2 regions of the Peribacillus frigoritolerans genome follow, and region 1 is predicted to be linked to the other one. Evidence: a T-box and tRNA genes for the amino acid it is inferred to sense, from the RefSeq annotation. Region 1 holds a T-box; the other holds one or more tRNA genes.

The links. A T-box is a leader RNA that pairs with one kind of tRNA and senses whether it is charged. The one in region 1 lies ahead of thrS (threonine--tRNA ligase), so its partner is inferred to be a tRNA-Thr.
Region 2: it encodes a tRNA-Thr, which carries the amino acid that the T-box ahead of thrS (threonine--tRNA ligase) is inferred to sense. The anticodon was not compared.

Annotation. Positions count from the first base shown of each region.
Region 1 covers NZ_CP158190.1:4,389,074-4,403,900, forward strand. Annotated here, with positions in the region: gene ABOA58_RS21480 (DHA2 family efflux MFS transporter permease subunit) at 1-117, opposite strand, end outside; gene ABOA58_RS21485 (TetR/AcrR family transcriptional regulator) at 372-1,271, shown strand; gene ABOA58_RS21490 (ribonuclease J) at 1,417-3,090, shown strand; gene ABOA58_RS21495 (amino acid permease) at 3,149-4,486, opposite strand; gene ABOA58_RS21500 (LysE family transporter) at 4,670-5,302, opposite strand; gene ABOA58_RS21505 (MFS transporter) at 5,447-6,679, opposite strand; gene asnA (aspartate--ammonia ligase) at 7,077-8,072, opposite strand; gene ABOA58_RS21515 (LysE family transporter) at 8,332-8,958, shown strand; gene ABOA58_RS21520 (hypothetical protein) at 9,109-9,669, shown strand; gene thrS (threonine--tRNA ligase) at 9,848-11,755, opposite strand; T-box leader at 11,816-12,037, opposite strand; T-box leader at 12,069-12,290, opposite strand; T-box leader at 12,320-12,541, opposite strand; gene ABOA58_RS21530 (hypothetical protein) at 12,663-12,938, shown strand; gene ABOA58_RS21535 (DUF7010 family protein) at 12,981-13,583, opposite strand; gene ABOA58_RS21540 (amino acid permease) at 13,913-14,827, opposite strand, start outside.
Region 2 covers NZ_CP158190.1:4,943,115-4,957,941, forward strand. Annotated here, with positions in the region: gene menC (o-succinylbenzoate synthase) at 27-1,130, opposite strand; gene ABOA58_RS24405 (o-succinylbenzoate--CoA ligase) at 1,127-2,608, opposite strand; gene menB (1,4-dihydroxy-2-naphthoyl-CoA synthase) at 2,695-3,513, opposite strand; gene menH (2-succinyl-6-hydroxy-2,4-cyclohexadiene-1-carboxylate synthase) at 3,485-4,336, opposite strand; gene menD (2-succinyl-5-enolpyruvyl-6-hydroxy-3-cyclohexene-1-carboxylic-acid synthase) at 4,333-6,084, opposite strand; gene ABOA58_RS24425 (isochorismate synthase) at 6,077-7,486, opposite strand; gene ABOA58_RS24430 (1,4-dihydroxy-2-naphthoate polyprenyltransferase) at 7,786-8,706, shown strand; gene ABOA58_RS24435 (TraR/DksA C4-type zinc finger protein) at 8,852-9,601, shown strand; tRNA gene ABOA58_RS24440 (tRNA-Glu) at 9,643-9,714, opposite strand; tRNA gene ABOA58_RS24445 (tRNA-Ser) at 9,718-9,808, opposite strand; tRNA gene ABOA58_RS24450 (tRNA-Asn) at 9,810-9,884, opposite strand; tRNA gene ABOA58_RS24455 (tRNA-Ile) at 9,897-9,973, opposite strand; tRNA gene ABOA58_RS24460 (tRNA-Gly) at 9,979-10,052, opposite strand; tRNA gene ABOA58_RS24465 (tRNA-His) at 10,057-10,132, opposite strand; tRNA gene ABOA58_RS24470 (tRNA-Phe) at 10,145-10,220, opposite strand; tRNA gene ABOA58_RS24475 (tRNA-Asp) at 10,244-10,319, opposite strand; tRNA gene ABOA58_RS24480 (tRNA-Met) at 10,326-10,399, opposite strand; tRNA gene ABOA58_RS24485 (tRNA-Ser) at 10,501-10,593, opposite strand; tRNA gene ABOA58_RS24490 (tRNA-Ile) at 10,615-10,691, opposite strand; tRNA gene ABOA58_RS24495 (tRNA-Met) at 10,702-10,778, opposite strand; tRNA gene ABOA58_RS24500 (tRNA-Ala) at 10,807-10,882, opposite strand; tRNA gene ABOA58_RS24505 (tRNA-Pro) at 10,900-10,976, opposite strand; tRNA gene ABOA58_RS24510 (tRNA-Arg) at 10,988-11,064, opposite strand; tRNA gene ABOA58_RS24515 (tRNA-Leu) at 11,074-11,162, opposite strand; tRNA gene ABOA58_RS24520 (tRNA-Gly) at 11,175-11,249, opposite strand; tRNA gene ABOA58_RS24525 (tRNA-Leu) at 11,258-11,339, opposite strand; tRNA gene ABOA58_RS24530 (tRNA-Lys) at 11,348-11,423, opposite strand; tRNA gene ABOA58_RS24535 (tRNA-Thr) at 11,444-11,519, opposite strand; tRNA gene ABOA58_RS24540 (tRNA-Val) at 11,530-11,605, opposite strand; rRNA gene rrf (5S ribosomal RNA) at 11,617-11,732, opposite strand; rRNA gene ABOA58_RS24550 (23S ribosomal RNA) at 11,851-14,783, opposite strand.

The DNA.
Region 1 (14,827 bases):
GTAGCCAGTTGTCAGCCATTGAACTGTGGAAGTCTCTATTCCCAGGTCTATTTGAATTGATGGCAGTGCAATATTTAAAAGGGTTGAATTCAGTATCGATATGAACGCCCCGACCATCAGTATGGCCAAAATGCCATACGAACCCTTTTTCTCATTTATTTGTGCAGTACTCACTTTTTATCTATTCCTCCATTCAAACTATCGGTTCATTTAATTAGACGAGCGGTATATTTCAATCTCACAAAATCAATAATATACCCCTAGTTCATTTTTTGCAATAAAAATTTACTGGTTTAAATAAGGGTTTGTGCTGCCATGAAAAATAGAGTACGATTAAATTTATACAAGCAGTATAATGAAAATTAGGTGATATGATGAATAATCGAAGGCAGAATGTCATCGATACGGCTCATAAGCTGTTTATTGACAAAGGCTACCAAGCCACGTCCATACAGGACATTCTAGACGGCAGCGGTATATCAAAAGGTACATTTTATAATTATTTCCCTTCGAAGGGTGAATTATTTATAGCCATTTTCCGTTCCGTTTATACAAAGATTCGCCATGAACGGGAAAAACTGTTGATTGGTCAAGATTCCGCCGATATTGAAATTTTCATCCGGCAGCTCGAACTGCAATTGATGGTGAACAAGCAAAGCAAATTGCTTATACTGATCGAAGAAGTCCGTGTTTCCAACGATGAAGAATTAAAACAATTCATCAATAAGACGCTATTGTTGAGCTTACGTTGGATGTTTAACCGTTTTATCGATATCTTCGGGGAAAGTAAAAAACCCTATCTTTTAGATAGCGTCATTATCTTTCATTCGATGATGACCCACATGAGCCATTTTAGTTACCGTGCTAATCCCGCTGGTATACCGGACATACAAATTATCCGCTATTGCATGAACCGTATTGTCCATTTAGTCAATGAAGTGGCTGAAAGCGGCGAACAGATCATTGATCCGGAATTAATGGATACGTGGTTTCCAAAATTCACAAACCAGCTTGATGCTTGCCATAATGATTTGCTTCATTCCACCACGGAATTGAAAAAAGCGATAAACAAAGCTATTCCTTGCGATGAAGATCGAAGAAGAGCCATTGAATTGGTCGATTTCATCCAAGATGAGCTGATGCAGTCAGACAAACCGCGAGAATTCTTGATAGAAAGTCTACTGGCCACTTTGAAAACTGGATATGCTTCACAGATCCAAGCATACATGGAGTCTTTTGAAGAAAGCATCACCTCTTGTTTGAGCCGATGAAGATGGAGACACACGCACCTACCGAAAATGGCAGGTGTTTTTTTTATGGCTTCTTGAATTGCCCCTGATTTTATAAAAGAGTTGGTTTTATAAATGGGACCTAAGGAAACACTATCCTTATCATAATAAAGGGAGGTCTATCTACTTGAGTGTGAAAGAGAAAGCTTTATCCATACTGGCTCTCGGCGGAGTGAATGAAATCGGTAAAAACATGTATGTGGTTCAATATTCTAACGATATCGTCATTATTGACTGTGGTGCCAAGTTTCCTGATGAGAGTTTATTAGGAGTCGATTTGATCATTCCTGATATCTCCTTTCTTCAGGAGAATAAGGAGAAGATCCACGCTTTGATTGTGACTCATGGTCATGAAGATCATATTGGCGGTATCCCCTATTTCTTAAAAAAATTGAATGTACCCATTTATGCCACACGATTAACACTTGGTTTGATTGAATTGAAATTAAAAGAACATAACCTTTTGGGTGATACGAAGTTAATCCAGATCGACTCTGATTCAAGATTGGAATTCGGGGAGATGGTTCTCGACTTTTTCAAAACGAATCATAGTATACCCGATTGCCTAGGGGTTACCATGCGTACGCCAGAAGGCACGGTCGTTCATACAGGGGACTTTAAGTTTGACTTGACTCCCATGAATGATCAGTATCCCGATATTCATAAAATGGCCAAGATCGGGAGTGAAGGTGTTTTGGTTTTATTATCGGAAAGCACGAACGCTGAACGTCCCGGGTCCAGCCCCTCGGAGCATCTCGTTGGCAGCCATATCGAAGAGGCCTTCATGCAGGCAAAACAGAAAGTCATTCTTTCGACCTTCGCTTCAAATGTCAATCGCGTTCAACAAGTCGTGAACGCTGCACAGAAGACAAACCGGAAACTTGCCCTAATAGGACGTAGCATGGTGAACGTCGTATCCGTTGCCATTGAACGAGGCTACCTCGAGGTACCTGATGGGATGCTTATCCAACCACATGAAGTCGATAATTATGCTCCTGAAAGGGTCGCGGTTTTATGTACAGGAAGTCAAGGAGAGCCGTTTGCTGCCCTTTCCCGCCTTTCCAGTTCAAATTATCGGGATATGAGTATATTGCCTGATGATACAGTGATTCTTGCCTCCACTCCAATACCCGGAAATGAACGGGATGTTTCACGAATCATCGACAACCTGTTTCAACTTGGTGCCAAAGTCATTTACGGTTCTGGGACTGTAACAGGCATGCATGTATCCGGACATGCCTATCAGGAAGAGTTGAAGCTCATGCTTACCCTGATGAAACCTAAGTATTTCATTCCCATTCATGGTGAATATCGGATGTTGCACCAGCATCGATTACTAGCTGAGTCTGTCGGGGTAGAGAAGGGCAATACTTTCATTATCAGTAATGGCGATGTGGTGGATATTGAAAACTCCGTTGCCTGTCAAACGAGAAAGGTGGCTGCCGGCAATACCTTTGTTGACGGTGTCGGCGTTGGTGATGTGGGAGAAATCGTTCTGCGTGACCGTAAGCAGCTTTCCGAAGATGGCATGCTCGTAATTGTCATAACACTAAGCAAGACGGAACGAAAAATAGTATCAGGACCCGATACCATTTCCCGTGGATTTGTATATGTTCAAAATTCCGAGGACCTCCTTAAACATGTGAATCGTCTTGTCACGAAAACGGTCAACGACTTACAAAGTGAAAAAATATACCGTTGGAACATCATCAAACAAACCATAAAGAAGGAATTGGGGCACTATCTCTTTACTCAAACTAAGAAAAAACCAATGATCCTTCCGATCATCATTGAAATTTAGCACCAAATCAAATGCACACAAAAAGGGACTCGACTTCGTATAGTCGAGTTCCTTTTTTTCAATCAAGTTCTGATTTACTGGCTTTTGCGGCCATCGCCTTGTTCTTATTCCAAACCTTGAATTTCATGAAAACGGCGGCAAGACCGATGATCACGATGAATAAAAGGCTGATGAAAAAACCTGGACGTATTTCTTTTTCAAGCAGAGTGCCACTGACCGCCGCTAAAATTAAAAGAAGTCCGAAAACGGCCGTAATCTTACTCCAAATCTTATTTTCCAAGATTTTGAATGAAGAAAGAATGATGAATGCCCAGTTATACAAAAGCAATATACCAGCAGATGTTGTAATGTATTCATAAATCTTGCCTGGCAGGAGCAAGGCAGTTATTATTGACCCTAAAAGTCCTAAGGCTCCAAGACCCAGTGAAGGAAGTGGAAGGTCCTTGAATTTCTTGATCTTTTGCATGAATAATGAGGGTGCGTTCCCGTCATTGGAGAGCGTTACCAATAGATTGGTTACACCAAATAGTGAAGCGGTCATCGTCGAGAAACCGGCAATGATGATCGCACCATTAAAAACGTGCGGGAAAAATGTCAGATGATAACTGTCCAATGCCGAAACGAATGGACTTTCTTTTTCACTGAATGCCCCTAACGAAATCATGGTTACGGCTAACCCTAATGAAACCACATATATGATGGTAAGAACCAAGAGCATGATTGTTCCTGCCTTTGGCGCATCTTCTTTCTTTTTAAGCTGCATCGCCATCAGTCCGATGACCTCAATGCCGCCAAACGCATAAAAAGCATAGATAAGTGATGTCCAAAACCCTTTTAGCCCTTTTGGGAATAATTCATCGAACGTATTCGGAAAGGATGGCGGTTTCGCTCCATCAAGACCAAACCAGCCGAAAACGGCACATATTGCAATAATGATAAACATTACGATTGCTGCTGTCTTAATTACAGCAAGGATATTTTCCACCCTGTCGAACCCTTTTGTTCCCAGCAATACCACCACGATTGAAACAATGGCAAAACCGGATGCAAATAGCCAAAGCGGCACTTTCGGGAACCAAAATTGAGATAATAGCGAAAGCGCAGTAAGCTGGCTTCCCATGATCAATATATTGGAGGACCAATAATTCCAGCCACAGCTAAAGCCAGCCCATCGTCCAAATGCTTTATTAGCATAATAACAAAAAGAACCTTCTTGAGGATCGGCAGCCGTCATCTTGGCAAGCAGATTATAAACGATATAGGTACCTAGTGCGGCCAATACAAATGAAAATACAATGGATGGCCCAGTCGTTTTAATCCCTATGGTCGATCCGAGGAAATACCCTGTCCCGATCGTACAGCCTACACCGACCAATGAGAGCTGCCACCATTTCATATCGCCCTGTTGTTCACCCGATGCATTGGAATCTTGACCAGTCTTTCCTTTCGCTGAACTGCAATTGGCTTTTGTCGTCATAACATTACCTCCTTCCATCATTCATAGTGTTGATAATGCCACAATGAATTATGCAAGGAAGAAGTTTTCAAATACCTATGTATTAATCTGAAGCATTCTCCTTTATGATAGGATGGCAGAAATGCCTTGATAAGCAAAATAAACCCCAAAGCCGACCAATGATAATCCAGAGATGATCGAAATGCCCATTAAGCTTTTTTCATTTAAGAACCTGCGAAATCCATTCGTTAATGCCGCTACAAAAAAATCCCAGCAGGTAAGACCAAGAAAGATCATCCCGCTATAAATGAAAAGTTGTGATGTCCCATAACTTGAAGCTGTTTTAGCTAAAACAGATCCATATATCCCCAACCAAAATAAAATGGACAATGGACTGGTCACAGACATGATGAAGCCAGTCAAAAAACAGGAAATTAAAGAATCTCTATTCCTGTATTCATTTAATAATATCGTATTAACCCGTAATACACTTTCGACTCCCGAATAAATAAGCACGAATCCCCCAAAAAGCCACAGAAAAATCTGGACGACCGGAATTTCTAAAAACCGTACCATACCTACATACACTAAAATCATGAACAAGGCATCTGCGATCATCGACCCTGCCCCAACGATCCAGGCATGCCAAAACCCGTTCTTGATTCCTTTATCGATACGAGCGGAGTTCACCGGACCGATTGGTGCTGCAAGGGTAAGTCCTAAGAAAAAGTAACTTAGCAGTAAATGTACACTCAAAAAGCATCACTCCTTCGAGCTAGTTCATGACTTGTACATTTTATGTGACAACCCTCTCCCTATAACCACATGCCAAAAAAATTTCCCAATTCACAAAAAAAAGCCGTGGGAAAGCCCGGCTTTCTTGAGATGTATTGAAGCCGATTAGGCAGCAGCTTCTTTTTTGTCTGAACTAATGAATTTCATAACAATCAATACGATGCCTATACCGATGATCCCAGAAATGATATAGGTCATATTGATATGATTTTTCATGACAAGGGACATGACCGGAGGGCCTGCCGCAACGCCGATGAACCTTGATGACATGTAGAAGGAGGTTATCGTCCCCCGCTGTTCCTTTTCTATATTTTGAGTGATGATTGCGTCGAGTGTCGGCAATAAAGCACCAATTGCTATGCCCACCAAGCTTGTTATTACCAATAGAAGGAAGACCCTGTTTTTAGTAAAACCGACAAATACAAGGCTGATTGAAAGGACAGCTAAACTGATCATGATGATCTTTTTCATGATTGGTAATTCCCCCTTGATTTTTTTCCCTGCAACATAAGAAGATACGCAAAGAAAAAATAGCGGGATCGCTATCACTAAACCTTTTTTGATTCCATGCAAATCATGGATTTTTTCCAGATTATCAGACAAAAAGAAAAGAACACCGAACAAAACCAACATGACAAAGACACCAATCAGGAAAACCGTATATAACCATTTTCCTTCCTTCTTGAATATTTTTTTCGTATCATGCCAGAAATCTTTGAATTTCTTCGGCTCATCCTTCTCCTTTGGTACCTTTATAAAGAAAAAGACTAAAACAATAGATATTAAACTGAAGAATGAAATCGAGAAGAATGGTAAAAACCAGATAAATGCAGCAAACAGGGAACCTAATATTGGACTAAGTACTTTCCCAAATGTATTCGAGGTTTCTATGATTCCCAAACAAGAACTCGTTTTTTCATCATCATCTTTGTATAAATCCCCCACCAGAGGCAAAATGATGGGCGAGGCCCCAGACGCCCCAATCCCTTGCAATACCCTCCCAATGATGATCCATGTATAGGGATTTTCCATTTTCCATGATGCATAACCAGCTATCAATCCGCCGATTAGGGCTAGAATCAGACTGGGCAGGATTACCATTTTTCGTCCAAATCGATCTGATAAATAACCAGCAATGGGAATTAAAAAAATGGATGCTACGGAATAGCTTGTTATCACCATGCTTGATTGAAATGAAGATATCCCCACCTTTTCCTCGAAAATGGGCAAAACCGGGATAAGCATTGAATTTCCAAGTGTCATTACCAATGGAATCGATGCCATACTGATCAGGCACCACACGCTTACATCTTTATTTTGCTTCTCATGACCTTCCATACTTACACTCCTCATCCATTATAAAAGCAACTTATTGCATAAAAAGTAAACATTGTGAAACCAATTTGTTTTGCATCATATATTAGATGTCATCAATTATTATGTTATAGCTCAGATAGATTTATTCAGTTGCGCTTCACCCAAAATTACCCCTTTTGACCGTTAAAATAAAAAACCCATTCTTTTTAAGAATGGGTCAGACTGTAGACAAATTAAAAGAAGAGCAGTTTGCCAAACCTCATCAAAGCTAGCGGCTTTGGTATCTCAGCTAGCCAGTTATTCGGTAGGAGTGTTGCAAATTTCTTCAATCTAGTGAGGGGTTTAATCCATATAAAAAAACCTCCTCTTTCGATAAACTCTCCATTTCTGTTTAAAAAAGGCTATCCCGCTTTCGTCTTTATAAAAGAGTAATATTCCTCTTTTTACAGTCGTTTAAAATTTGGTCATTCCATACCGAAACCTGAACCTCGCCAATATGTGCTTTCTTTAGCAAAAACATGCATAATCTGGATTGCCCTATTCCTCCGCCTATTGAATACGGAAGCTTTCCTTCCAATACGGCCTTATGATAATTGAGCACCTTACGATTTTCGTTTTTGGATAATCTTAATTGTTTTAACAGTGACTTTTCATCTACTCGAATTCCCATTGAAGAAACTTCAAAAGCACATTCCAAGAGTGGATTCCATAAAACGATATCTCCATTTAGGTCCCAATCATCATAATCCGGTGAACGTCCATCATGCTTTTCCCCCGATTGTAACTCTCCGCCAATTTTCATGATGAAAATTGCACCATATTTCTTCGCTGCCACATTCTCTCTTTCCTTCGAAGTCAGATTCGGGTATAAATCCTCCAACTCCTGGGTCGTAATGAAGTGAATGTCATCAGGTAACACAGGCTTAAGCAGATGATGGAATTCAAACATATAACGTTCGGTCGATTTAATGGCTCTATATATTTTTTCCACTTCAGATTTTAATGTATCTACGTTACGTTGTTCTTTCGTTATGACTTTCTCCCAGTCCCATTGATCCACAAATAACGAGTGTAAATGATCCAGTTTTTCATCACGTCTTATCGCATTCATATTTGTGTAAATGCCTTCATCACACGCCAAACCATACCTAGAAAGAGTGATTCTTTTCCACTTTGCCAAAGATTGAACCACTTCTATTTGTTTATTCTTAATATCCAGAGCTTCAAAGGTAAGAACCCGCTCCACACCATTTAAATTGTCATTTATACCATTACCTTCATTTAAAATGATAGGTGCTGATACTTTAATCAGGTTTAACGCATTTGAAATTCCTTCTTCAAAATGACCCTTAATTTCATTTATCGCAATATCCGTATGCATGATATCAAGAATTGTTTTGTATTTATTCGGCATCGATAATTCAGGCATAATTATCCTCCAATTCCGCTTTGAATAGCGCATGCATTAAAATTGGCGTCTTTCCATTTGACTAAATTACATTATGAAGGAGTTTTCTGTGTTGTTACAAAACCCCCATGTCACGACTAGGTACATCCATAAGCACCAATCCGGACAATTATCACCTCAAAAAAAGGGTCAAAAATGTGGTACAAGTCCAATTGTCTGAATACATTCAAATAAGTGAAGATGTAACAAACGATGAGGTGATGAATTGGGTGTTTTTTTCAGCTATGTATTATTAGGCTTATCACTGGCGGCTCCTATCGGTCCCATAAATGCTGCTCAATTGGACAAAGGAATCAAGAAGGGTTTTTGGCATGCCTGGGTTTTTGGCTGGGGTGCCATTTTAGCGGATTTTGTATTTATAGCCCTCGTCTTTTTCGGTGTCGTCCACTTTTTGGACAACTCTTTCATGAAGACATTTTTATGGCTTTTTGGATTTTTCGTCCTGACCTATACCGGAATTGAAAGTCTGTTAAGTGCAGGTAAGATTGAAGTGAATGCACGAAAAGCGAAAGATTCCCTTCTTTCTTCATTCCTGACAGGATTCATCATGTCCCTTTCGAATCCTTTATCCATTTTGTTTTGGCTTGGGATTTATGGATCCATTCTCGCAAACTCCGCTTCAAAATATGATATGGAACAATTACTTTTATACAGTTCAGGTATCCTTGTCGGCCTCTTAACCTGGGATTTCGCTATGGCCATCATCGCCAGCACCTTTAGACGCTTTTTATCCAAACCCATTTTAATGGGCATCTCGATCATTTCAGGAATATCCCTTATAGGGATTGGCATTTACTTTGCCATCCAAGCAGCCAAGGTTTTATTTACATAAAGAGTTTAGGAAATGTAAGAGTTTACTCGTAAATTCGTTTAAATTATAAAAATAGGCTGCCCATTTTAGTATCCATCTTTGTCCATGTCGGACACTTATCCCCCTTTGTTCATAGCCTGAAAGGGTAAACAAAAAGGGAGGATTTCTTGAATGTATAATAATTACGGTTATTACTCTTATAATGATCCATATTATAATGATCCATATTATAATGATCCATATTATTACGATAATTCTTATGCCGATTTGCCTTATTATGATAACAGACTGCCAGTACAAACACTGGTTCCAGAAGCCACTATTCAGAGCCATTTGAACGCAGGCCGACAAGGTCATTGTTTCAGAGCATTTTGGGGTAACAGCCAGCATACCTTTATTTTGATGGGCCTCAATACTGCCACTGGTATGGTACAGATACTAGAAGGTGGCATCCCAAATGAGGTTCATCGTACAGATATAGTCGGATTGCAATACCTAGGATTAACCTGCCCTGTCGGTGGCGGCGGCCAAGGCGGCGGTCAAGGTGGCGGTCAAGGCGGCGGTCAAGGCGGCGGTCAAGGCGGCGGTCAAGGTGGCGGCCAGGGTGGCGGTCAAGGCGGCGGTCAAGGTGGCGGTCAAGGTGGCGGTCAAGGTGGCGGTCAAGGCGGACCGGGCGGTAACTGTTTCCAACAGTTCATTCCGGGCGTTGGCTGGGTATGGATTTGTAGATAGAAAAAAGGCAGCCGAGCTATTTCGGCTGTCTCTTTTTATAAAAACATAATCCAAGGGGCATTTACTCGTGAATTTCATGCTTTTACTCGTGAATTTTGTAATTTACTCGTGAGTTTTGCACTTTTACTCGTGAGTTTTGCGTTTTTACTCGTGAATTCCGGATTAAGCTGCTTTTTTATTAGATGCTGCGTTCTTTTATTTGCTGAACCATTTTCTTGATGAACGTTTCTATTGCGACATTTTCAAATTCTTGTTCCCCGTATTTCCGGACATTCACTTGATTTTCTTCCTCTTCTTTATCTCCAAGAACCAGCATATATGGGATTTTCCCCATCTGTGCTTCCCTGACTTTATACCCCAGCTTTTCATTCCGATCATCAATTTTCACTCTTATGCCTTGATTCTTCAGTTCTTTTTGAACCTTTAAACAATAATTCAAATGAACCTGTGAGACAGGGATGATCTGTACTTGCACCGGGGCGAGCCATACCGGAAAAGCACCGGCAAAATGTTCTATCAGAATTCCAAAAAAACGATCGATCGATCCAAAAATGGCACGATGAATGACGACCGGACGTACTTTTTCATTATTTTCATCGATGTAAGTCAGATCAAATTTGTCGGGCATTTGAAAATCAAGCTGGATTGTTGCACATTGATGGCTTCGTTTTAATGCATCTTTAATATGAAAATCAATTTTCGGTCCATAAAATGCCCCGTCCCCTTCATTAACTTGATAATGTATCCCGATGCTTTCCAGTACATTTTTCAAGGCTGTTTCAGAAGCTTCCCAAAGGGAATCATCTCCCATTGAATCCTCTGGACGAGTCGAGAGCTCCACGGAATACTCGAATCCAAAAGTGCGATACACCTTATCAATCAGATGAAACACTTGTTTAATTTCACTTTCGATTTGATCCTGCCGAACATAGATGTGGGCATCATCCTGGCAAAATGTACGGACACGCAGCATCCCGTTCAATGCACCGCTATATTCATGACGGTGGACTTGACCGAATTCGGCCATCCGGATCGGTAAATCCCTGTAAGAATAAAGACTGTTTTTGAAAATAAGCATATGACCCGGACAGTTCATTGGCTTCATCGCAAATTTTGTTTGATCCACCTCTGTAAAGTACATATTCTCATGGTAATGATCCCAGTGACCCGATTGTTCCCATAAGCGCTGGTTCATCATGAAAGGAGTCCGAACTTCGTCGTAATCAGCCTCAGTCTGAAGCTCCCGCGAGAACTTCTCCAATTCATTTCTAACGATTTGTCCTTTCGGTAAATAAAACGGCATTCCAGGGGCTTCCTCCGAAAACATGAATAACTCCAACTGCTTCCCTAATTTACGGTGATCGCGTTTAGCCGCTTCTTCCAGAAATTCAAAATGCTCCTGTAAATCTTTTTTCTTTCGGAAAGCCACGCCATATACCCTTTGAAGAACTTCATTTTGATTGTCTCCCCGCCAATAGGCACCAGATACACGAGTCAATTTGAACGATTTTACAAATGATGTGGATGGAAGGTGCGGCCCTCTGCAAAGATCGATGAACTCCCCTTGTTGATAGAGCGTTAATTTTTCACCATTAGGGATGTTCTTTGCTATATCCAACTTGAATGACTCCCCTCTGTCCTCGAATAACTTCACAGCTTCTTCATAAGTCACTTCGATCCTTTTAATTTCCAGATTTTCACTTATGATATGCTCCATCTCTTTTTCAATGGCTTGTAGATCTTCTGAACTCAAAGGATGGTCTAACTTAAAATCATAGTAAAAACCATCTTCCACGACTGGCCCCATCCCTAATTCCACGTTTTGGTATAACCTTTTCACAGCCTGCGCCAAAACATGTGCCGATGTATGTCGTAATACTTGTAATCCTTCATCCGAATCCAGAGTCAAGATCGACAGTTCGGCATCCTTATTAAGCTTGTGACTTAGATCAACCAGTTGCTTATCCAGTTTTCCTGCTACTGCCTTTTTCCTTAAACTTGAGCTGATAGACCCTGCCACACTTTCCACTGTCACCCCTTGCGGATATTCCCTTTTCTGCCCATCCGGAAATTGAACTTTAATCATTTTTTCACCCATCACATAAACACTCCTTTTTTAATAATAAAAAAACGCACACATCCCTATGCAAGGGACGAGTGCGTTTACCCGTGGTTCCACCCATTTTCCCATAAGCAAAAAACACTCATGGCTCTGGAGCTTGTAACGCAGCTTAGACGATATCAGTTACTTTTGTTCACCGATATAGCTCAAAGGCGGTAAATCAGTTTCCTAAGCCAGGAAGTTCGCAGCTACCCTTCCCTCTCTGCAGGCCGTAAAAATGATTCATGTCCTCATCATCGCAATATTTTTATATATAAAAAAACGCACCCATCCCTATATAAGGGACGAGTGCGTTTACCCGTGGTTCCACCCAATTTCCCATAAGCAAGAAACACTCATGGCTCTGGAGCTTGTAACGCAGCTTAGACGATATCAGTTACTCTCTTTCACCGATATAGCTCAAAGGCGGTAAATCAGTTTCCTAAGCCAGGAAGTTCGCAGCTATCCTTCCCTGTCTGAAGGCCGTAAAAATGATTCATGTCCTTATCATGGCAATATTATAATAATAAAAAACGCACCCATCCCTAAGTAAGGGACGAGTGCGTTACCCGTGATTCCACCCAATTTCCCATAAGCAAGAAAACACTCATGGCTCTGGAGCTTGTAACGCAGCTTAGACGATATCAGTTACTCTTGTTCACCGATATAGCTCAAAGGCGGTAAATCAGTTTCCTAAGCCAGGAAGTTCGCAGCTGCCCTTCCCTCTCTGCAGACCGTAAAAATGATTCATATCCTTATCAATGCTTCTAAAATGTAAATGGATTTTTATATTGTTATATATATTACAATATATTCCCATAAGTGACAACCTCAAATTTATTTATTTTATTATAAACACTAAATTGGTATAATTAGTAAAAAAGGAGTCTCTATGAAAAGTTTAAGCAATTGGTCTATCGTATTTGCCGTGATTGGTACACTAGCATTTTGCTGTTCCCTTGCTTTACCAAAAGCCTCCGAGCTGCTTATGATTTCAGGATTCGGTGCGTTACTTATTGGTATGTTTTGCAGTTTCGGGGCCATGTTTATCAATGAACAAGGAAAGACTAAGTTTTTGGCTGTGGCTGCATTCTTTCTTTTAAGTTTCATTCTCGTTTGGAATGAGCCATTTCAAATTGTCAGGCTCTTGACCTGGATGAAAAATTAATCGAAATGAAACCCGTTCATCATGACGGGTTTTTTGATGAGTTCAATCTTCATCGGCTATCGTTCGCCTTGAATTCTTTATTCCAAGCCATAGCGTAAGTGCAGTGGTCCAGAGAATTAGCGCACATCCGAAGCCGAGCAATGATATCGGTGCAAGGATTTGATGCTCCCTCAACATGACGGTGTCTGGCACAATAAGCAATGTGATCAGCGCCAATAAACAGAGAAGCACTCCTGTTGCATAGTAGATCTTGATTTGGAAAAGTGACGCCAAAGGTAAAAAATGAATCCCAACAATAATGGCGATGATTCCCGGTATAAGATCAATCTGATTTATCAAGTTACAGATGGCAATGGCAATCCCAATCAGCAAACCTTCGGCAATGAAGACCATATTAAACAAAAATCCGATACGCCTCAGCCGCCTAGCCCCATTTTCTGAAACTTGATTGGACATTTTTTGTGATGCATGAATTAATGATATGCCTCCGATAACCATTATGATTCCGATCAATATGGCTGCGAGTTCCACGTAGGGAAACCCCCACCCCTGCAATCCCATTACACCGGTACCTGCCCACATTGTACCGAAGAACGCCATGAAAATGACTCCAATTCCAGAACCGCGAAACGCCTCTTTCATCATCAGTTTCCTTTCATCCAAAGTATTATCATACATAGAATAATAGTATTGCGCACCCTTCCCAATTATTCAGCTGCAAAAAAATGATTTAAGATGGATAATTGCCGTTTCGGAGATATAATTCGATTTTCGCAGATATATTCCGATTTTCGCAGATATAACTGGATTTTCGCAGATATATTCCGATTTTCGCAGATATATTCCGATTTTCGCAGATATATTCCGATTTTCGCAGATATATTCCGATTTTCGCAGATATAACTGGATTTCGATACAAATCCCCATAAAAAAACCTGAGTCCCCAAAGGGGTCTCAGGTTTTTTCCATTGATATCAAGCCACATCTGATTTATCGAATTGACAATCTTTTAATGATATTAATTTGGTCTTGTGATAAATCTTGTATCCTAACCAGACTACCAGGAATATCGGTAATCCGATATAGGAGACGGCGACGCCATACCAGTCGATGCTGCCGCTTAGGAATGCTCCATAGTTCTGTCCTGCTATGACGAGCATGCAAAGGGTGAATGAAAGAATCGGACCGAATGGAAACCATTTTGCTTTATATTTCAGTTCGTTTAGGTCACCACCCTGTGCAACATAGGCACGTCTAAAGCGATAATGGCTTATGGCGATTCCAATCCAGGCGATGAAGCCGGTCAGCCCGGATGCATTCAATAGCCATGTAAATACATGGTCCCCGAAAATGGAGGTCAAGAAGGCGAGTCCTCCAATTAAGGATGTCATGATCAAAGCATTCATCGGGATTCCCCTGCGGTTGACTTTAGCCAGGAATTTGGGAGCTTGTTTATCTTTTGCCATCGACCATAACATCCGCGTTGATGCATATAGCCCCGAGTTCCCTGCGGATAGTAAGGAGGTTAACACGACCGCATTCATGACGGATGCCGCGAATGCCAGTCCTGCCCGTTCAAAGACAAGCGTGAAAGGGCTTACAGAAATGTTTTCGACATCTCCGTTCAACAAACTTGGACTCGTATAAGGTATTAAGAGGCCGAGTATCAGGATGGCCCCGATGTAAAATAAGAGGATGCGCCAAAATACTTGGCGGATCGCATTCGGAACATTTTTTTCGGGTTCTTCACTTTCTCCGGCAGCAATACCAACAAGTTCAGTTCCTTGAAAAGAAAATCCCGCGATTAGAAAGATTGAGATGATCGATAAAAATCCTCCCTTGAATGGTGCCTCATCCATGGTGAAGTTTTCAAATCCGATCACCTTTCC
Region 2 (14,827 bases), 550 kb from region 1:
GTGGGCCGTGCACCTCCTTTGATGTTTCACTTGTACAGTTTACTATATGTAGTCAATTCCTTTAGCCGCTTTTCATTGATGGCAAAACCGATTCCAGCTTTATCGGGAACTTGGATCATGCCATTTTCGACAAGTACTTCAGGATATATTATATCTCCATCCCAATAACGGGATGAAGATGATATATCCCCGGGAATCGTGAAGCCCTTTAATGTGGCAAGTGCAATATTATGTGCACGTGAAATGCCAAATTCTATCATACCGCCGCACCAAACTGGCACATCATTTCCCATGCATAGATCATGGATTCTTACAGCTTCCATCCAGCCGCCGACTTTAGCCATCTTAATGTTGATGACCCCACAGCTCTGGAGCGACAGTGCACTTTTGGCATCATGAAATGAATTTATGCTTTCATCAAGGCAAATGGGTGTCTGCAGCTGTTTCTGCAAAAATGAATGTTCCACAATGTCGTCATGCCCCAGCGGCTGCTCAATCATCATCAGCTTAAAGTCATCAAGCTTCTGCAGATGCGGGATGTCATCAAGAGTGTACGCTGAATTGGCATCTGCCATGAGCGGGATATCGGGATAGGCCCGACGGATTTCCGCTAAAAACTCCAGATCATTTTGAGGATTTATTTTTATTTTATATCGCTGATAACCGGATCCGGAAAAATCCTCGATCTGGCGCATCGCATCTTCTATATCATTCGATGCAATGACTACGCCAGCTGCCACTTCACTTCGTTCGCCGCCAAACAGCCGTCCAAGGTAGACTCCTTTCTGCTTCGCATATAAATCGAGGATTGCCTGCTCTAAAGCCGACTTCGCCATTGCATTCCGCCTGATTCCGTTCCATAAGTTCGGCAGCTCATCAGGATGCTTGATCTGACTGGCCAATGTTAGCGGGATTAAGAAGTCCTCCAATATATGAAAGCATGTTTTGGTCGTTTCCTCGGTATACCAAGGACTTGCAAAAGGCACAGCTTCCCCGTATCCAATCAATCCATCCTTATCCATGGCTTCGACAATTATCACTTCCCGATCGCTTACCGTTTCGAGATGCGTCTTGAATGGCCGTTTTAAAGGGGCCTTAATGTGCTTTAGGGAAATGGAGGATAACTTCATTGCCATTCCCCCATCTCCTTCTTCAGTTCCCGTCTCAGAAGCTTGCTTGCGCCATTACGGGGAAGCTCCTTACAAAATATCACTTTCCGGGGAATCTTATAGGATGCTAAATATCCCCTGCAATATTCCAGCAGTTCGCTCTCATCAAGCTCTGCACCTTGATGCAAGACGACAAAAGCAAGCGGGACCTGTCCCCACTTTTCATCGTCAGTCCCCGTCACTCCCGCTTCGAAAACATCAGGATGCATACTGAGGACGTTTTCAATCTCGGCCGGATAGACATTTTCACCGCCGGAGATGATTAAATCCGAACGTCGGTCAAGCACATATAAAAAGCCTTCCTCGTCAAGATAACCAAGATCCCCGGTATAAAGCCATCCATCGGTAATCGCCTGCTGTGTAGCATCCATCCGATTAAAATAGCCTTTCGTGACATTCGGACCTGAAACCACGATTTCCCCCACTGCACCCGGTTCACACATCGTGCCGTCTTTTTCAATCCGTAACTGCGAAGGAAACAAAGGCTTTCCCGCAGAGCCGATTTTTGTCATGCTATATTCCGGTGCCAGTGTCACAATCTGTGAAGATGTTTCGGTCATCCCATATGTTTGATAGACGGGAATCCCTTTCTCCTTACATACCTCAAGCAAATGGACGGGTGCAGGGCCGCCGCCCAACAGGAAACAGCGGAAAGTTTTTGGATAGCTTGTTCCCTTCATATCCTGCACCATCCTATTCAGCATCGCCGTCACGACCGAAATGATCGTCACGCCATTTTCCTGGATGCTCCGGTTTGCTTCCCGTTCATCGAAACGTTCAGACAAAACGACTTTCATGCCATAAATCACATTTTTCATCAAGATGGATAAGCCGCTAATATGAAAGATCGGAACCGCACAATACCAAGAATCCTCCTCATGCAATCCAAGGTTCAGAACAGACCCTACGGCACTCCACCAATGGTTGCCGAATGTTTGGATGACCCCTTTTGGATTTCCTGTCGTACCAGATGTATACATGATCGTAGCGGTATCCTCAAGGTAAAACTCTTGAAGTATCCCTGCTGTGCCTTCAACCGGCAATTCTTCCATTAAATGAAGGTGCAAATCCGGGAGAATCTCACCAATATCAGCAAGTTTTCCGGAGAAGGACCCTTCTGAAACCAGATAGGCAGTTTTGCTGTCCCCGATCTGCCAGGACAGCTCTTTTGCCGTTAGCTTATTATTCAGCATCACAATCTTCACACCGAGATGAAATAGTGCATGGATAACGACAACACCATCAATATGGTTACGGAGCAAAACCGCGCATGAATCGCCAGCGCCCAGACCAATGCTTGCCAGCCTACCAGCCATCTTCTCCGATAAAGTATACAGTTCAAGAAAGCTATACGTTTGACCTTCAAACTCGATTGCCGGGCGATCCGGTGAAAGATGCGCCCGATTTTTCAGCCAGTTCGGCAACTTTTCTTCTGCCATTGCTGCTTCCTCTCTTCCTTTTTGATATAGAAAACAGCCCGGCGATTTTCCGCCAAGCTGTCAGTCTCATCGATTCACGCGTTTCATTAAGGGAAACGAGGGAATTGCCCAAAGTCCGGAGTGCGTTTTTCTTTGAATGCATCGCGGCCTTCTTTTGCTTCTTCTGTTGTATAGTATAAAAGTGTAGCGTCACCAGCCAATTGTTGAAGACCTGCAAGGCCATCCGTATCAGCGTTCATTGCCGCTTTCAAGAAACGAAGTGCAGTAGGGCTCTTCTCAAGCATTTCTTCACACCATTTAACCGTTTCCGCTTCTAATTGGTCTAAAGGTACGACTGTGTTGACCAATCCCATATCCAATGCTTCCTGTGCATTGTATTGACGGCATAGGTACCAGATTTCACGCGCCTTTTTATGACCCACGATACGTGCAAGGTAGCCAGAACCATAACCAGCATCAAAGCTTCCTACATTCGGTCCAGTTTGTCCGAAAATTGCATTGTCAGCAGCAATCGTCAAGTCACATACCACGTTCAAGACATTACCGCCGCCAATTGCATATCCTGCAACCATGGCTACGACCGGTTTTGGAATTACGCGAATCAAACGTTGCAGATCAAGAACATTTAGACGCGGAATGTTATCTTCACCCACATATCCGCCATTTCCGCGTACTTTTTGGTCTCCGCCTGAACAGAATGCTTTGCCGCCTACACCTGTTAAAATAATGACACCAATGCTGGAATCATCACGCGCTCTTGCGAATGCATCAATCATTTCAGCAGTCGTTTTTGGCGTGAATGCATTATGTACATGTGGTCGATTGATGGACACTTTCGCAATCCCATTATATTTTTCATACAAAATTTCATCATACTCACGTATTGTTTCCCATTGAATCGTCATCATAATTCCTCCTTTTATTTCGCTTTAAAAACTCACTTATTATTTTACCAAACTTTTCTCCAACTTCCACATGAATCGCATGTCCCGCATCATTTATTATTTTCCATTCGGCGCGCTTCAGCTTTTTTTTCATCGAGTCCGCAATTCGACAAAACTTCCGGTCAAGCTCACCGGTAACAAGGAGCACAGGGAAATCAAGGGTTTGCAGTTGTTCCCAGTATGAAGCCTGATTGCCGGTCCCCATACCAAGAAGGCTATTGGAAAGGCCGGTAGAGTCATTTGCCAACCGCTGCTCCCGAATGGCCGACCTGGTTTTGGCCGACAACCGTTTTTGACTTTCAAACAGCGGGATGTTTTCCCATTGAAGTACAAACGCTTCCATGCCATTTTCAAGTATCCTTTCGGCAAGCTTCCGATCATTTTCCCTACGGATTTCCCGTTCCCCTTCTGTTAAAAGGCCCGGTGAAGCGCTCTCCAATATCAATGTATCAACATACTCAGGAAACAAACAGGCAAATCCCAATCCGAGTCTTCCGCCCATCGAGTATCCAAGGATATGGGCTTTCGGGAAATGTAACACATCCAAAATATACTTGATATCCTCAGCGACACGCTCCATCTCATACCTTCGATGATCGGCTGGTGATGCAGACATGCCATGACCGATGATATCAACCATGATCAGCGTATACCTGTCACTCAGTAGCGGAATGAGGAATTTCCATGTATCCCGATTTCCCGTAAATCCATGTAAAAGTACAAGAGGATCTCCATTTCCCGTTATTTCAACAGCATAATTGACATCCTTGCTGACAATATTCATGATATTTCCCTGTCTAACACCATTTTTATTTCCTGGGAAACAAAGCTCCACAAATTTCGATGCTTTTGTAAATTGGACTCTCTTTCTGTCGGTACTTCGATAATTTTCAGACCTTGAATTTTGAATGACTCTGTAAATACCTTCTCAAACTCATCCCAATTTTGCACCTTGTTGTATTTACCGCCATAAAGCTCGGCAGTATGGGAAAAATCAAGCCCATGAGGCGTGCCGAATAGCGTTTCGAAATGTTCCCTCTCATTCGCCTGCGGCAAGAAGGAGAAAATGCCGCCGCCATCATTATTAACCAGCAATATCGTGATATTTTGTTTTTGAAGTTTTGCCGCAAGCAAGCCATTCATATCATGGAAAAAGCTTAAATCACCGATTGCCAGCACTGTATTGTTCGATACCGTGCTTACGCCAAGCGCAGTGGAAACGACACCATCGATACCATTCGCCCCGCGATTTGCAATGGTTTTGATTCCTTTTCCATTATTCAAAAAGAAAGTATCCAAATCTCGTATGGGCATACTATTCCCGACAAACAGCGTCGATTCCAATGGCATCATATCAGCAAGCAGGGCGAACAGCTTGCCTTCGCTTAAATCCGATTCATCCCTGACGGAGGCTAAGGCATCCTTCGTCGCTCCGTTGACGGTTTGCCATAAGCGAAGCCATTCATCATCAGGAGAGGAAGTAATGCTTTCAGCAATTCGCAGACAAAAATCTTTCTCTTCGCTGTAAATCATATTCGTTGCCAATCCGGCTGGTTCGCGCCAGCCTGCTCCGCCATCGACGACCAAAGTGATTGCCTGTTTTTGTTCTTTCATGAATAACAATAACGGTTTAGAAACAGGCATTGCCCCAAATCGCAAGATCACTTCCGGCCTGAAAGCCGCTTTTGCCGTTTCATCGCGTAAAAACGTATCGTACGCATCAATGATTACGGCTTTGTCATGACTTCCGCTCCTTAACTGTGAAAGGGGATCAGCCAGTACCGGAAAAGCAAGTTTTTCCGCTAATGCGACGATGGCTTCCTTCATCTCTGGATGAGGTAATTCGCCACATACAATCATACCTTGCTTAGCTTCTGACAATGTAGTTACAACAGCTTCTATTTGTGATGATGACAGTGACAGTTCTCCACTGTCAATCATCACAGCAGGCGTCATTTTATTTTGCCTGCACTCCTTTGCTTGCTCCAGGTCCGGAATCAATGGTTCTCGAAGCGGGAAATTCAAATGAACAGGCCCTGCAGGCTCAGCTGCAGCTGTTGCCACTGCCCTTGCGCCGACCGTTCTGGCATACCGCATCATCCCAACCGTGCTTTCAGGAAGTGCCATTTCGACAAACCATTTTACATGTCTCCCGTAAAGATGTATCTGATCGATCGCCTGTGGTGCTCCAACATCACGCAATTCATGCGGGCGGTCAGCGGTAAGTACAATAAGCGGCACTCTTGAATAGAAAGCCTCAATGACGGCTGGGTAATAGTTTGCAGCGGCTGTACCTGACGTACAAAGAAGTCCGACAGGTTCTTTTTGGGCCTTAGCCAAACCAAGGGCAAAAAAAGCAGCCGAACGCTCATCCACATTAATATGAATTTCGATATCAGGATGTTCCACCAGCAACAAAGCCAAGGGTGTGGATCGTGAACCAGGGCTCACCACCACATGCTTCACCTCATTTTGTGCCAGCTCATCGACGAATGAAGCAGCATACGCTGTCAATGCATCTCGGTCATTCATTAAGATTTCCTCCTAAAGCACTTAACATCGGATTGAATTTAATCCCCGTTTCCCGGTATTCACTTTCGGGAGTCGAATCTTCCACTACTCCGCATCCGGCAAAGAGCGATGCCTCATTGTTCTGTATTAGTGCAGAACGTATTCCTACAGCGAATTCCCCGTTTCCATAAGTATCCACCCATCCTAAAGGACCCGCATAAAAGCCGCGTTCCAGACCTTCCATTTCCCGAATCCGGACAACGGCCTTTTCTTTGGGAAGTCCGCCCATAGCTGGTGTTGGGTGGAGATTCTCCACAAATTCAAAAATCGTGACACCTTCCTTTGATATACCGCGGACCGGTGTGTACAAATGCTGGATATGACGGTTTTTCATAAGTGTCGGTCCGGCCGGGACCATCACCTTTTCGCATACTGAATCAAAGGCATTGGATATCATCGATACGACATATTGATGCTCTTGTAAATTCTTTTGGTCATGAAGCAATTCTTCACCAAGACAAACATCTTCCTGTTCATCTTTCCCTCGTCCCATCGATCCAGCAAGACAGGTAGAAAAAACTTCATTTCCCTGTTTCTTAATCAAACGTTCAGGGGTGGCACCGACAAAACAGTCGCCACCAGCTTCCAAACTGAAAATATAACTCAATGGCTGCTCAGCAATCAATTGTTCAAGCACTTTCCCTGAATCGATGGAACGTTCAAAACCAAGTCGAAGCTCCCTTGCCAAAACGATTTTGTCAAGATCTGTCATCTTGATTTCCTGAACAGCCTCTGCGACCGTCCGCTTCCATTCCTCAGGTTCGACTTCCCTCTGCATAACCAGGGAATTTGCACCCAATTCATTGCCATCCAAGCTTTCGAAAAGGAAAGCTTCCCGTTCATTTATCATATCTATGAAGAGTTTTTCTGAATCATCAGGCGAACAAAGTAAGTTGGTCGTTAAGTAAGCTTGTTTACCCACTATTGACAGCATGAAGGCAGGTATATAAAAAAGGTTGTCCCCGAACTGATTCCAAAGGAGCGTACTGTCAGTTTCATAATCAAAAGAAAAGCCCCCAAACAGTAAAGGACCTGTCGCTTCTACATCGGTCACTCCTGTTTTGACAGCATTATTCTGCAGTTTGATCCAGCTCTTTTCGACTTCTCTATAACGTTCGGCATTCGATGCCGCTTTGAGTTTCTTAACATTGCCTAAACCGGTGATGGTTATTTCCTTTGCAGGGTCCTCCCAGAAAAAGCGTTCACCCGCGTACCGTTCTCTTCCAGCTTGATAAAATGAAAGGGGGTTGTTGCATTTAATCTTCTTAATATGACTGAATAGAACTTGATCATTCAAGTCCTTCGCCTTTTGTATAGCTGAAGCCAGTCCCTGAAACTGTTCAGTTTCCTCTGAGATAGCCAAAAAAATCCCCCCAAATGTACATTTTAAAAGCTTTTTAACCTATTTAAAGATACACCTCACTTGAACCTCATGTCAATAAAACGCCCCTTTACCGAACGATTCTTTCCTGCTTTTTTCCTTATTATATGAATCTTAGCGAATGTAGAGAAATACCCTTGATTTTGGAAATGGATCATCCAGGAATTCCAATTATCACCCTTACCCATTTTTCCAGCTTTTATTAGGATAACCTTTTGTGCAACATTTCAATATTTGTTATAATTTCGAGAGAACCAATAATGATTTTGAGGAGAGAAATAATGCAAACAGAATACGACGGACTTCCCCTTAAACGGACCTGGAAGATTTGGTGGGAGTTAATTCGTCCACATACACTAACCGCAGCTTTTGTCCCAGTCTTACTTGGAACTGTGATTGCACTTTTGGAAGATGGAGTGAATTGGTTACTATTCGCTGCCATGATGATTGCCAGTATCCTGATTCAAGCTGCAACAAATTTATTCAATGAATACTATGATTTCAAGAGAGGCTTGGATACGGAGGAATCCGTAGGCATCGGCGGCGGGATCGTCCGTCATGGAATGACCCCCAAACTAATCATGAGCTTGGCACTTGGCATGTATGCCATCGCCTTGATAATTGGAATCTATATCTGTGCCGCATCATCTTGGTGGCTTGCTGCAGTAGGACTGGTTTGCATGCTTGTCGGCTATCTTTATACAGGCGGTCCCCTGCCCATTTCATATACACCATTTGGGGAACTTTTTTCTGGATTATTCATGGGCTTTTTGATAATCTTGATCGCCTTTTTCATTCAAACCGGTGATGTTTCTTCAACAGCCATCTTAATTGCCATTCCAAGTGGGATTTTGGTCGGGCTTATCAACTTATCCAATAACCTACGTGACCATGATGGGGATAAGGCTCATGGGCGCAAAACGATGCCTGTAGTGATGGGCAGGAAAAACGCCCTGACATTCATGGCAATCATGTTCGCTTTCTCTTATCTATGGCTTGTTGGGCTCGTTCTTACCGGAAGCGTAACGGCCTGGATTCTTCTTGCCTTCTTAAGCATCCCGAAGGCCATGGCCGCAATCAAAGGCTTCGTAGGCAAAACGCAGCCGATCACGATGGTCCCGGCAATGAAAGCGACGGCCCAAACGAATACCTTCTTTGGTTTACTCATGGCCATTGGATTATTCATCAGCTATCTTATCTAATCTCCGAGGACTGAGCTCATCCGCTCAGTCCTTTTTCTATCTTCCGTTGCATATTGTTTTCCTATACTCCGATTCGGGTAATAGATAATACAACCATCCTACCAATATAAAATGAGATTTGGACTTTAGAAGGAGTGAATAGGATATGGCAACGAAACAACAAACGCAAAAATTAAAAAAGGAACTGCTTCAAGAAAAAAATGAGTTAAGTAGTAGAATTCAAAATGATGAACAATCTGTTCTGGATAAAAGCCAGACGGAATCCGTAGGGGAATTATCATCTTATGATAATCATCCTGCTGACCTAGGAACCGAATTATTCGAGATGGAACGGAATCAAGCACTCGATGAGCATGCACAATCAGAAATGGAGAAAATCGAGGAAGCATTAAAAGCATTGGAAGAAGGTTCGTATGGCCATTGTAAAACCTGCAATAGGGAAATCCCCATCGAGAGGCTTGAAGCGATCCCAAGCACCCTCTACTGTGTCGAGCATGCCCCAGAAGGGCCTACTGCACAAGAGCGACCAGTGGAAGAGGAAATACTGATTCCATCCAAGGGTGATCATTTTGAAAATCGTCATGGAAATGAAATAGTGGATAAAGAAGATAGCTTTGGTGATGTCGCCAAATTCGGTACATCCGAAACGCCATCTGATTACACCGGCGATCATGACAATTATAATGATCTTTATAAAACCGAAGATGAAACGGATGGATTTCCAGAAGACTATGAAGGATTTGCAGCTAATGATATCGAAGGGAAAAATAGAATGGACATACCGAACAAAAAGCAAAAGGAATATGAAGATACATTAGAAGAAGAAAATATCGATTCCCAGCTTGGAGACATTCCTTATAAACAAAAAGATAGTTATATCAATGAAAAGAAATGAAAAAAAGAAGCATACATGAATGTATGCTTCCTTTTTTGTTATGACCCGTACGGGATTCGAACCCGTGTTACCGCCGTGAAAGGGCGGTGTCTTAACCGCTTGACCAACGGGCCAAATGGCGGAGAAGGAGGGATTTGAACCCTCGCGCCGCTCGCGCGACCTACACCCTTAGCAGGGGCGCCTCTTCAGCCTCTTGAGTACTTCCCCATGGCTCCGCAGGTAGGACTCGAACCTACGACCGTTCGGTTAACAGCCGAATGCTCTACCACTGAGCTACTGCGGAACAATATGAATATGGTGGGCCTAAATGGACTCGAACCATCGACCTCACGCTTATCAGGCGTGCGCTCTAACCAGCTGAGCTATAGGCCCATATTTGGAGCGGGTGAAGGGAATCGAACCCTCATCATCAGCTTGGAAGGCTGAGGTTTTACCACTAAACTACACCCGCGAAATGGGGCGACTGATGGGAATCGAACCCACGAATGCCTGAACCACAATCAGGTGCGTTAACCACTTCGCCACAACCGCCGTAATAAGATATGGTGGCTCAGGACGGAATCGAACCGCCGACACAAGGATTTTCAGTCCTTTGCTCTACCGACTGAGCTACTGAGCCACATTTGTATTAAATTTAAAAAATGGCGGTCCCGACGGGAATCGAACCCGCGATCTCCTGCGTGACAGGCAGGCATGTTAACCGCTACACCACGGGACCTAATAATTGCGGGGACAGGATTTGAACCTGCGACCTTCGGGTTATGAGCCCGACGAGCTACCGGACTGCTCCACCCCGCGACGGTAATAATGAAACGATTTGCATCAAGTTTTCGTGTATATCGTTTTTTCGCTTCCTCTATGTAAGGTTGTTTAAAAACAACTTGCTGCTTTTAAAAAAATGGAGGAGGTAGAGGGATTCGAACCCCCGCGGGATTTGACTCCCCTGTCGGTTTTCAAGACCGATCCCTTCAGCCGAACTTGGGTATACCTCCACGGCTTTTAAAAAATGAATATGGTGGACCTTGTAGGACTCGAACCTACGACCGGACGGTTATGAGCCGTCTGCTCTAACCAGCTGAGCTAAAGGTCCTTATATTTATTGGTAGCGGCGGAGGGGATCGAACCCCCGACCTCACGGGTATGAACCGTACGCTCTAGCCAGCTGAGCTACACCGCCAATATAATATAAGTATCTGATTGAAAAATGGTGGAGCCTAGCGGGATCGAACCGCTGACCTCCTGCGTGCAAGGCAGGCGCTCTCCCAGCTGAGCTAAGGCCCCATTCATTAAAAATCACGTGGTCGGGAAGACAGGATTCGAACCTGCGACCCCTTGGTCCCAAACCAAGTGCTCTACCAAGCTGAGCTACTTCCCGCAATAAAAACATGGTGCGCCCGGCGGGAGTCGAACCTACAACCTTCTGATTCGTAGTCAGATGCTCTATCCAATTGAGCTACGGGCGCATATTATGATGGTGCCGAGGACCGGAATCGAACCGGTACGGTAGTCACCTACCGCAGGATTTTAAGTCCTGTGCGTCTGCCAGTTCCGCCACCCCGGCACATACGAAAAGTGGAGCGGAAGACGGGATTCGAACCCGCGACCCCAACCTTGGCAAGGTTGTATTCTACCACTGAACTACTTCCGCATGAAAGATGCGGGTGAAGGGACTTGAACCCCCACGCCTTGCGGCGCCAGATCCTAAGTCTGGTGCGTCTGCCAATTCCGCCACACCCGCATATAAAATGGTGAGCCATGAAGGATTCGAACCTTCGACCCTCTGATTAAAAGTCAGATGCTCTACCAACTGAGCTAATGGCTCGTGCTTGTACTATCTTAAAATGGTGCCGGCAAGAGGACTTGAACCCCCAACCTACTGATTACAAGTCAGTTGCTCTACCAGTTGAGCTACACCGGCAGGTGTAAAATGGTGGAGGATGACGGGATCGAACCGCCGACCCTCTGCTTGTAAGGCAGATGCTCTCCCAGCTGAGCTAATCCTCCATATAAAACCTGCTTGGCGACGTCCTACTCTCACAGGGGGAAACCCCCAACTACCATCGGCGCTGAAGAGCTTAACTGCCGTGTTCGGAATGGGAACGGGTGTGACCTCTTCGCTATCGTCACCAAACAATGTTAACATTTTTCAAGACATATATTATTATAACGTCTTTTTGAGAAAATGCAAGAAGAAATTTTCATTCCTTCAAAACTAGATAATAAGAAGGTATTTCATTTTTTAAAAAGCGTTGGTTAAGTCCTCGATCTATTAGTATCAGTCAGCTCCACATGTCACCATGCTTCCACCTCTGACCTATCAACCTGATCATCTTTCAGGGATCTTACTAGCTTGCGCCATGGGAAATCTCATCTTGAGGGGGGCTTCATGCTTAGATGCTTTCAGCACTTATCCCGTCCGCACGTAGCTACCCAGCTATGCCTTTGGCAAGACAACTGGTACACCAGCGGTGCGTCCATCCCGGTCCTCTCGTACTAAGGACAGCTCCTCTCAAATTTCCTGCGCCCGCGACGGATAGGGACCGAACTGTCTCACGACGTTCTGAACCCAGCTCGCGTACCGCTTTAATGGGCGAACAGCCCAACCCTTGGGACCGACTACAGCCCCAGGATGCGATGAGCCGACATCGAGGTGCCAAACCTCCCCGTCGATGTGGACTCTTGGGGGAGATAAGCCTGTTATCCCCGGGGTAGCTTTTATCCGTTGAGCGATGGCCCTTCCATGCGGAACCACCGGATCACTAAGCCCGACTTTCGTCCCTGCTCGACTTGTAGGTCTCGCAGTCAAGCTCCCTTGTGCCTTTACACTCTACGAATGATTTCCAACCATTCTGAGGGAACCTTTGGGCGCCTCCGTTACTCTTTAGGAGGCGACCGCCCCAGTCAAACTGCCCACCTGACACTGTCTCCCACCCCGATAAGGGGCGCGGGTTAGAATTTCAATACAGCCAGGGTAGTATCCCACCAACGCCTCCACCGAAGCTGGCGCTCCGGCTTCTCAGGCTCCTACCTATCCTGTACAAGCTGTACCAAAATTCAATATCAGGCTGCAGTAAAGCTCCACGGGGTCTTTCCGTCCTGTCGCGGGTAACCTGCATCTTCACAGGTACTATAATTTCACCGAGTCTCTCGTTGAGACAGTGCCCAGATCGTTACACCTTTCGTGCGGGTCGGAACTTACCCGACAAGGAATTTCGCTACCTTAGGACCGTTATAGTTACGGCCGCCGTTTACTGGGGCTTCGGTTCAAAGCTTCGCTTGCGCTAACCTCTCCCCTTAACCTTCCAGCACCGGGCAGGTGTCAGCCCCTATACTTCGCCTTGCGGCTTCGCAGAGACCTGTGTTTTTGCTAAACAGTCGCCTGGGCCTATTCACTGCGGCTTTTCTGGGCTATTCACCCTAAAAAGCACCCCTTCTCCCGAAGTTACGGGGTCATTTTGCCGAGTTCCTTAACGAGAGTTCTCTCGCACACCTTAGGATTCTCTCCTCGCCTACCTGTGTCGGTTTGCGGTACGGGCACCTTACATCTCACTAGAGGCTTTTCTTGGCAGCGTGGAATCAGGAACTTCGGTACTATATTTCCCTCGCCATCACAGCTCCGCCTTAATGGAAACGGGATTTGCCTCGTTTCCGGCCTAACTGCTTGGACGCGCATATCCAACAGCGCGCTTACCCTATCCTTCTGCGTCCCCCCATCGTTCAAACGATGTATAGGTGGTACAGGAATATCAACCTGTTGTCCATCGCCTACGCCTTTCGGCCTCGGCTTAGGTCCCGACTAACCCTGAGCGGACGAGCCTTCCTCAGGAAACCTTAGGCATTCGGTGGAAGGGATTCTCACCCTTCTTTCGCTACTCATACCGGCATTCTCACTTCTAAGCGCTCCACCAGTCCTTCCGGTCTGACTTCAACGCCCTTAGAACGCTCTCCTACCATCGACACCATACGGTGTCAATCCACAGCTTCGGTGATACGTTTAGCCCCGGTACATTTTCGGCGCGGAGTCACTCGACCAGTGAGCTATTACGCACTCTTTAAATGGTGGCTGCTTCTAAGCCAACATCCTGGTTGTCTAAGCAACTCCACATCCTTTTCCACTTAACGTATACTTTGGGACCTTAGCTGGTGGTCTGGGCTGTTTCCCTTTCGACTACGGATCTTATCACTCGCAGTCTGACTCCCAAGAATAAGTATTTGGCATTCGGAGTTTGACTGAATTCGGTAACCCGTTGGGGGCCCCTAGTCCAATCAGTGCTCTACCTCCAATACTCTCATCTTGAGGCTAGCCCTAAAGCTATTTCGGAGAGAACCAGCTATCTCCAGGTTCGATTGGAATTTCTCCGCTACCCACACCTCATCCCCGCACTTTTCAACGTGCGTGGGTTCGGGCCTCCATTCAGTGTTACCTGAACTTCACCCTGGACATGGGTAGATCACCTGGTTTCGGGTCTACGACCTCATACTCATTCGCCCTATTCAGACTCGCTTTCGCTGCGGCTCCGTCTCATCAACTTAACCTCGCATGAAATCGTAACTCGCCGGTTCATTCTACAAAAGGCACGCCATTACCCATTAACGGGCTTTGACTACTTGTAGGCACACGGTTTCAGGATCTATTTCACTCCCCTTCCGGGGTGCTTTTCACCTTTCCCTCACGGTACTGGTTCACTATCGGTCACTAGGGAGTATTTAGCCTTGGGAGATGGTCCTCCCTGCTTCCGACGGGATTTCTCGTGTCCCGCCGTACTCAGGATCCACTCAGGAGGGAACGAAGTTTCAACTACAGGGTTTTTACCTTCTTCGACGGATCTTTCCAGATCGCTTCATTTACCCCGTTCCTTTGTAACTCCATGTTGAGTGTCCTACAACCCCAAGAGGCAAGCCTCTTGGTTTGGGCTAATTCCGTTTCGCTCGCCGCTACTCAGGAAATCGCGTTTGCTTTCTCTTCCTCCGGGTACTTAGATGTTTCAGTTCCCCGGGTCTGCCTTCAGTACCCTATGTATTCAGGTAAAGATACTGTTCCATTACGAACAGTGGGTTTCCCCATTCGGAAATCTCCGGATCAAAGCTTACTTACAGCTCCCCGAAGCATATCGGTGTTAGTCCCGTCCTTCATCGGCTCCTAGTGCCAAGGCATCCACCGTGCGCCCTTTCTAACTTAACCGTTAAAAAAGATCTTACAGATGCTTTGAAAAAAATTAATTGCCT